One region of the Fictibacillus sp. Mic-4 genome, then DNA from elsewhere that is predicted to be linked to it. Evidence: a T-box and tRNA genes for the amino acid it is inferred to sense, from the RefSeq annotation. Region 1 holds a T-box; the other holds one or more tRNA genes.
What was found. A T-box is a leader RNA that pairs with one kind of tRNA and senses whether it is charged. The one in region 1 lies ahead of alaS (alanine--tRNA ligase), so its partner is inferred to be a tRNA-Ala.
Positions count from the first base shown of each region.

Region 2: it has a tRNA-Ala gene. The T-box ahead of alaS (alanine--tRNA ligase) is inferred to sense a tRNA for this amino acid. The anticodon was not compared.

Region 1 covers NZ_JBBHZM010000002.1:53,396-57,567, forward strand. Annotated here, with positions in the region: gene WD019_RS02810 (PRC-barrel domain-containing protein) at 1-151, shown strand, start outside; gene WD019_RS02815 (hypothetical protein) at 174-371, shown strand; gene WD019_RS02820 (AI-2E family transporter) at 454-1,536, shown strand; T-box leader at 1,566-1,779, shown strand; gene alaS (alanine--tRNA ligase) at 1,841-4,172, shown strand, end outside.
Region 2 covers NZ_JBBHZM010000018.1:38,364-42,535, reverse strand. Annotated here, with positions in the region: gene WD019_RS12735 (CotD family spore coat protein) at 92-319, opposite strand; gene WD019_RS12730 (DUF1540 domain-containing protein) at 924-1,082, shown strand; gene WD019_RS12725 (hypothetical protein) at 1,264-1,740, shown strand; tRNA gene WD019_RS12720 (tRNA-Ala) at 1,925-2,000, opposite strand; gene WD019_RS12715 (hypothetical protein) at 2,157-2,465, shown strand; gene WD019_RS12710 (spore coat protein) at 2,485-2,817, shown strand; gene nagA (N-acetylglucosamine-6-phosphate deacetylase) at 2,921-4,108, shown strand; gene nagB (glucosamine-6-phosphate deaminase) at 4,105-4,172, shown strand, end outside.

The sequences.
Region 1 (4,172 bases):
CATTGAGGATGTATATTTTTCCACTGATTGGGGCACCATTGTAGCTATTGAGGTGACGGAAGGATTGTTTTCAGATTTAATGGAGGGCAGGAAACTTAAATATGCCAACCAACCTCTATTAATTGGAAAGGATTCCTTTTTCGTCCGGTAGTTATAAAGGAGGCCTTCAATCAATGGTTTGTCCGAACTGCGGCCGAAAAGACATCGGTAAAATTGGTGTTAACCAGTATTATTGCTGGAATTGTTTTATTGAACTTTCCATTATCAACGGGCGGCTCTCTTTGCATCAAGTGGAAGAAGACGGCTCGCTCACAACACTCGATGATTTATTTGAAGATTATGATTTAACGATTGATGGACAAGCGCCATAAAGAGGGGCTCATGCCGAACATGAGCCCCTCCTTCATAGAAACATTTCCATAAGGTTAAGCTAACAGGTAGGAGGTGATCAAATTGAGTCGCCAGGAAGGGATAAAATGGATGACCCGCTTATCTGTGATGCTGCTCGCCTTTTTATGCTTTTTTGTTTTTTTGAAGCTTTCGCCGATTTGGAAGCCCATTTTATCGATTATTAAAGCCGCATTTATTCCGTTTTTTATTGCCGTATTTATTACGTATTTGCTTCATCCTCTTGTCGAAAAGCTATATGCAAAAGGATTTCCAAGGACGTTAGCTATTCTGCTTATTTATATTTTATTTTTTGGCGGAATTGGATTGGGTCTTTACAAAGGAATTCCAAATATGATCGCTCAAATGAGAGAGTTGATGACAAATATTCCTGATATAACAAAGACGTATGAGCAATGGCTCATGGAAGTAGATCATCATACATCTAAACTTCCGCATACCATCCATGTTCGGATTGAAGAATATATTCAATCCATTGAAAAATATGTCGAAAAAATGGCCTCGACAGCCGTAGATTCGATTAGAAAAATTGTTGATTATTTTTTTGTATTCATTATTATCCCATTTCTTGTGTTTTACTTTTTAAAAGATATTGAAAAAATTAAGCGAACCATCTGGTATATCACGCCCAGGAAATGGCGAAAAGAAGGAAAACGACTTCTGCATGATATTGATGAATCGCTGGGTGGATACATACGGGGGCAAATTCTTGTCGGACTGATCCTTGGTGGAGCAGCTACACTGGCATTATGGGCAATTCATATGCCTTATCCGATATTGCTAGGAGCGCTAATAGCGGTTACGGATATTATTCCTTATTTTGGACCTATTTTAGGAGCGATTCCTGTTATTTTTATCGCATTGACGATTTCCGTAAAAATGGTCATCATTGTTATTGTCATAATGCTCGTACTTCAATTTATCGAAGGGAATTTGCTCGGGCCGTTTATTATCGGCAGAAGCTTACAAATACATCCGGTACTGATTATTTTTGCCCTTTTAGTAGGCGGTGAAATTGGCGGAATACCCGGCTTGATTCTTGGTGTTCCGGTGTTTGCCGTTTTAAAAGTTATTTTTATGCATATTCGCAATTATCGATTGTCATTAAAGTTTGACAAAGAAAGTTAAGAATGCTTATACTACTAATTAGATATGCAGTAAAAACGATGAGGGAACTTAGTATGTGCAAGGCCTTTTTAAGAGAGGAGTGCCCGAGGCTGAAAGGCATTCTAAAAGAAGCGGCACAGAAGCTATTCCAGAGTGCAGCTAATCACTGCCGTCACCCTGCGTTAAAGGGTTTTAAGGTGATGAATGATTTTTTTATTATTCATAACCAGGGTGGTACCGCGTGAAACAACTCTCGTCCCTGATTTTAGGGCGGGAGTTTTTTGTTTTTCCGAATTTGTATTCAATTAAGAAGGGAGATAGGGAAATGAAACAATTAACTTCAGCACAAGTAAGGCAAATGTTTTTAGATTTCTTCCAGGAGAAAGGCCACCATGTTGAACCAAGTGCATCACTCGTTCCGCATGATGACCCGTCGCTATTGTGGATTAATAGCGGTGTCGCTACATTAAAGAAATATTTTGACGGCCGGGTCATTCCGGAAAATCCCCGTATCGTTAATGCGCAAAAATCGATCCGTACGAACGATATTGAGAATGTTGGGATTACAACGAGGCACCATACATTTTTTGAAATGTTGGGGAACTTTTCGATTGGCGATTATTTTAAAGAAGGCGCTATTCTCTGGGCATGGGAGTTTTTAACGAGTGACAAGTGGATTGGCTTCGACCCATCGAGGCTGTCAGTAACCATACATCCGGAAGATGATGAAGCATATGACATTTGGCTAAATAAAATCGGTATCCCGGAAGAACGTATTATTCGGTTGGAAGGAAACTTCTGGGATATTGGTGAAGGCCCGAGCGGACCAAACAGTGAAATTTTCTATGACCGAGGCCCGGCTTACGGAAATGATCCGAATGATCCAGAGCTTTATCCAGGAGGGGAAAATGACCGTTACTTAGAAGTTTGGAACCTTGTTTTCTCTCAATTCAACCATAATCCCGATGGTACATATACTCCGCTTCCGAAGAAAAACATTGATACGGGAATGGGTCTTGAACGGATGGTATGCGTCATTCAAGATGTACCAACCAACTTTGATACTGATCTATTTATGCCGATCATCCGCAAAACAGAGGAAATTTCTCATGTCCAATACGGTCAGAGTAAAGAACAGGATACTGCGTTTAAAGTGATTGCAGACCATATTCGTACGGTGACGTTCGCGGTATCAGACAATGCGCTTCCGTCCAACGAAGGACGGGGATACATTCTTCGCCGCCTCATACGCCGGGCAATCCGGTTTGCGAAAAAAATCGGTTTAGATCGTCCGTTCATGTTTGAACTCGTACCAGTTGTTGCTGATATCATGGTTGATTATTATCCGGAAGTAAAAGAAAAGGTGCCATTTATTCAAAAAGTCGTGAAAAATGAAGAAGAACGCTTCCATGAAACGATTAATGAGGGTCTGGCAATTTTAGAAGAAGTGATTGCAAAAGAAAAGAAAAAAGCCAGTACGGTCATTAGCGGCGAGGATGCTTTTAAATTATATGATACATTCGGTTTCCCATTTGAATTGACCGAAGAGTATGCTGAAGAACATGGCATGACGGTTGACCGAGAAGGATTTGAAACAGAAATGGAAGCTCAGCGCGAGCGGGCGCGAAAAGCAAGACAAGACATTGATTCCATGCAGGTGCAGGGCGGCGTGCTTAGCGAGATTAAAGTCGAAAGCGAATTTGTCGGCTATGATCAGGAGAAAAGTTCCTCTGTTATTTTAGAACTCTTGCAAAACGGCGAAAGGGTTGAAGCGCTTGGCGAAGGGGATGAAGGTCAAATCATTCTCGATGTCACCCCATTTTATGCGGAAAGTGGGGGCCAAATTGCCGACCAGGGAACGATTACTGGTGAAGGGCTTGAACTATTTGTAAAAGATGTCCAGAAAGCGCCTAATGGCCAAAACCTTCATACGATCGTTGTGAAAAAAGGAATCGTTCAGCCGGATATGAAAGTGAGAGCTCATGTGAACGAAGAAAAAAGAGCATCCATTGTGAAAAACCATACGGCCACACACCTATTGCATCAGGCGTTAAAAGATGTATTAGGCAAACATGTCAATCAGGCGGGCTCGCTTGTCGCACCTGATCGCCTGCGTTTTGACTTTTCGCACTTTGGCAGCATATCTCCTGAAGAATTGGAACAAATCGAAGAAATTGTAAATAAAAAGATCTGGCGAAATATCGCTGTCACGAAAATGTACAAACCGCTTGATGAAGCAAAAGCAATGGGTGCAATGGCGCTTTTCGGTGAAAAATATGGCAAAATCGTTCGTGTCGTGCAAATTGGCGACTATAGTTTAGAGCTATGCGGCGGTTGCCATGTGAACAATACAGCGGAAATCGGATTGTTCAAAATTGTTGCTGAAACAGGTATCGGTGCAGGAACGCGCCGCATTGAAGCTGTTACAGGCGAACATGCCTATCGGTTGTTAAAAGAACAAGTAAACCTTTTGAAAGACGTTTCGCAGCTTTTAAAAACAAACATGAAAGAGGTTCCTTCAAGAGTCGAAGCCTTGCAAGGTCAACTGCGCGATCTTCAACGTGAAAAAGAGTCTCTTGCAGCTAAACTCGGGTCAATGGAAGCAGGAAACCTTCTTAATGAAAAACAAGAAATAAATGGTGTTTCCGTTCTCGTAA
Region 2 (4,172 bases), on a different contig from region 1:
TGCCGGCGTAACCTTTTTGGGCGTAACGGCATGGTTTTCTTAATAAATAAAGAGAACTTTCGCCATTAAGCGAAAGTTCTTTTATTTCTTTTTAATAATATCCGTACCCTCCACAACCGATTGGATGTCCGCAATAAAGGTCTTCTTCACAGACGGACATCGTTTGCGACTGAGTTACCGGGAAAACGTGCTTATGCTGGCATAAAAGGTGGTTCTGATGCTGAATATGAATTGGATGAACATGAACTACTTCTTCCGCATAAAAATGAGGCTGGATACAACATTGAGTCGGGTGAACAATAACATTACATGGGTACATTGCATGACCTCCTATATTTGAAATCCGTTTTCTTTAACAATGTATGTCCTGTCATAAATGATCGACACGGGGGTATTCGTGGATTTTTTGTATGTTTACCCGAGTATGTCTAAAAAGAAAAAGCACTCTTTTGACAAGAGTGCTTTTCAATACGATTAATAATCAGTGAAGTAGTAATCTCCTCTGATATCATTGTCGTTATAGTCATTATCCATATAGAAATCGTCATCCATTGCACCTGCTGTTCTTCCACAGCTCTGGTATGCAGGTCTTTGCCCAGTAGGTCTTTGCACACCCTGGCATCTTAAACAATCGCGCATGCATTGTTCTCTGTTAGAAGAAAACTGGTTACAGAAATTTCGGCAAAAACAACGGCAGCTTGCATTTCTTGATTGTGCGCCTCGCGTAGCCTGCGGTCTCATTCCATTATCATTGCACATACACATGTTTAAATCCCCCCTTTCTTGTACTATAGTATTCAGGGGTAGCGTACTAGAAACGGACGAGTATCTAAAATCTATGAAAAAGGCAAAATTACTAGAATTTTCTAAGAGTATTTTTAAAAATACACTGTCAAAACTAGAGAAGAAGGGAGGTGTGGAATATGGCAAAAGATGTACTTTGTGAAGTGAACAATTGCTCATATTGGGGAGAAGGTAATTTATGTAATGCTGACCGGATTTACGTTGTAAGCCACCAGGGAAAACAGGCTTCGAAAACGGAAGAAACTGACTGTAAAACATTTAAACCATCTGAACAGTAAAATAACATTGCCGGCATCTTAGGAGAAGCCGGCTTTATTATTGTTTTCATCATTACTTTGCGTCTGTTTCCCATTCTAGACATCGTTTTAAACCAATTATTAGTCAGTATAGATGATACCTGAGAGCACATTCTAAAAAAGTGTTCATTACACACACTTTTTAAAATGGGGAGGCAACACTATGGATAAACGAACAGAAAAACGCATTGAATCGATCGCGAAAAAATCTGCTGATACTGAAATCGCTCAAGAACTTAATGCTTTTAAAACACAACTTAACCAATTGCAAAATTCCATTTCCCAATTACAACAACCACAACAAGCGCAACAAATGAGCCAAACGAATGCACAGCAAGGGCAAGCAGGCGGGCAAGCCGGACAACAAGGCCAAAATCAGTTGATGCAACAAATTCAACAATTCAGCAATCAGGCTCTCCAACAGTTGCAGCAAACGGATCAGCAATTGCAGCAAAGTATTCAGCAAGCCATTCAAACACTGAACCAAAGCTTGCAATATGTTCAATCCAATCAGGCTTTAAATCAGGTGAACCAGGCCATTATGCAAGCGCAACAACAAATGAACCAACAGGGTGGCCAGCAGGGGAATCAGCAAGGCCAGGCGCAAAACGCAGGACAACAAGCTCAACAATTATCGTAACTTGATTAGTTATTTTCTCCTCTTGTTCGGTTTGTTTACGTTTATTATAAGTAGTATTAGCCTTTTTACGCAGGGGATTCGAAAGTGGTTTAAGCCTAAGGCACATTCATCGAGATGAATGTGCCGTTATGTCGTAAAATAAAATCCCTCCTGCCATTTTGCAAGAGGGATTGAAAACTATGTATGGTGGAATCTAGGGGGATCGAACCCCTGACCTCATCGCTGCCAGCGATGCGCTCTCCCAGCTGAGCTAAGACCCCGGGACAAATTAAATTTTATATTATTTTTTGGGGGCTGTCAACACCCAATTTAAAAAGATGGGCTATATTGCATAATCTCCGTTAAAAGGAGGCAATCTATTATAAGATTTAGCGGCTTATTTTTTTATTGGCCGCAAAACTTAAGGAGGCTATGGTATGCAACAACAGCAACAACCGAATCAAATGCAAAATCAACAACAGCCAACGTATCAACAACCACCAAATGTCATAACGGGAAAAGATTATAACTACTTAAAAGATATGCTTTCCTGGAATTTGCTTGGCTTTAAAAAAGCGCATTTTGCGGCAAGCCAATGCCAGGATCCAGAAATTAAAGCGGCGATTGAAAAGGCCTGTCATATGCACGAAAGCCATTACCAAAGAATATTAAAACATTTAAATCCAACCGCCAATCAAGCATATCAGACCAATCAACCAAATCAAATGAACCAAATGAATCAGTAGGGAGTTGTGTGAAATGAACATGAATCCAAATAAAATCCAAAATCCGAAAACGCAAACACCGAACACACCGCAAATGAACGACCGCGATTTTATAAATGATATTCTGGCCTATGAAAAGTATATGGTTTCGTCTTATGGTATAGCCGGAAATGAGGCAAGCCATCAAGCGCTATTCCAGGAGATTCAATCGCTATGCACCGAAGCTCACCAAATGCAACGTTCACTTTTTGACATGATGTTTAAAAAAGGATGGTATGCGCTGGAAGCAGAAGACCCGCAAAAAATTCAACAAGCTGAGCAGCAATTTACAAAATATACAGCACAGTTTCCGCACACCCCGCCAATGCAATAATTTTTTTAAAAGCCGGATCTTTATATCCGGCTTTTTTAAGTTATCTATACTGGTATAGACAACTAGATTAAAAAGATGTATTCTTTAATAGAGGTGAACCGAGATGAAATCTATACTCCTTTTAAATGGACGGATTTACGCGGAAAACGATGTTTTTGTAAACGGCTATCTTATTATTAATGAAGAAAAAATTATAGAAATAGGTAAAAAACCAGAACGCTTGAATGTAGCTGAGTATGATGTGATCCAGCTTCCAGAAGATTCGATCGTTATTCCAGGAATGATTGATATGCATATTCACGGAGCGGCGGGAGCAGATACGATGGACGCTACAACGGATGCGCTGCAAACGATGGCAAAAGTGTTACCTCAAGAAGGAACGACAAGCTTTCTTGCGACTACGATGACACAAGAAAAAGGTGAAATCGAAAAAGCGCTTCAGAATGCTGCCAAGTATATTAACGAGCATACTGCTCCTGGCGAAGCAGAAGTGATCGGGATTCATTTAGAAGGCCCATTTCTATCGCCAAAACGAGCAGGGGCCCAACCGCCGGGCCAAATCATTCATCCGGATGTTGAGCTGTTTAAAAAATGGCAGTCTTTATCGGACAATCATATTAAGCTTGTGACACTCGCTCCCGAAGAAGAAGGTGGACTTGAATTGACTTCTTATTTAAAGGAAACGGGCGTTATTGCTTCTATCGGACATTCTGATGCCACATATGAAGAAGTCGTTCAAGGAATCGAAGCGGGGATTACTCATGCGACTCATTTATATAACGGAATGAGGGGAGTTCATCATCGTGAACCCGGCGTGCTTGGCGGGGTGCTCATGCATGATGAGATCACTTCTGAAATCATTGCCGATGGTATTCATTCCCGCCCTGAAATGGTGAAATTCGCCTATCGAAATAAAGGTAGTGAAAAAATGGTACTAATTACCGATGCGATGAGGGCGAAATGCATGGGCAACGGTTCATTTACATTAGGCGGACAGGATGTGACTGTTCAAGGGAATGAGGCAAGATTAGCTGATGGCACCCTTGCAGGCAGTATTTTAAAAATGAAAGATGCTGCAAAAAATATGATGGAATTTACCGGTTGCGATATTCGGGATGTCATTCAAATGACATCTGTCAATCCCGCGAAAGAGTTAGGTATATATGACCGAAAAGGAAGTCTCTTATCAGGCAAAGATGCGGATATCGTCGTTCTTAATCAAGAGATGGACGTCCTTTATACGTTTTGCCGCGGCAAATTAGTGACTGACAAAAGGAGCTGTAAGCAATGAAAGTTATTGAAGTGAAAAATTATGATGAAATGAGTAAAGCGGGTGCAAAGCTGATCATTGCAAA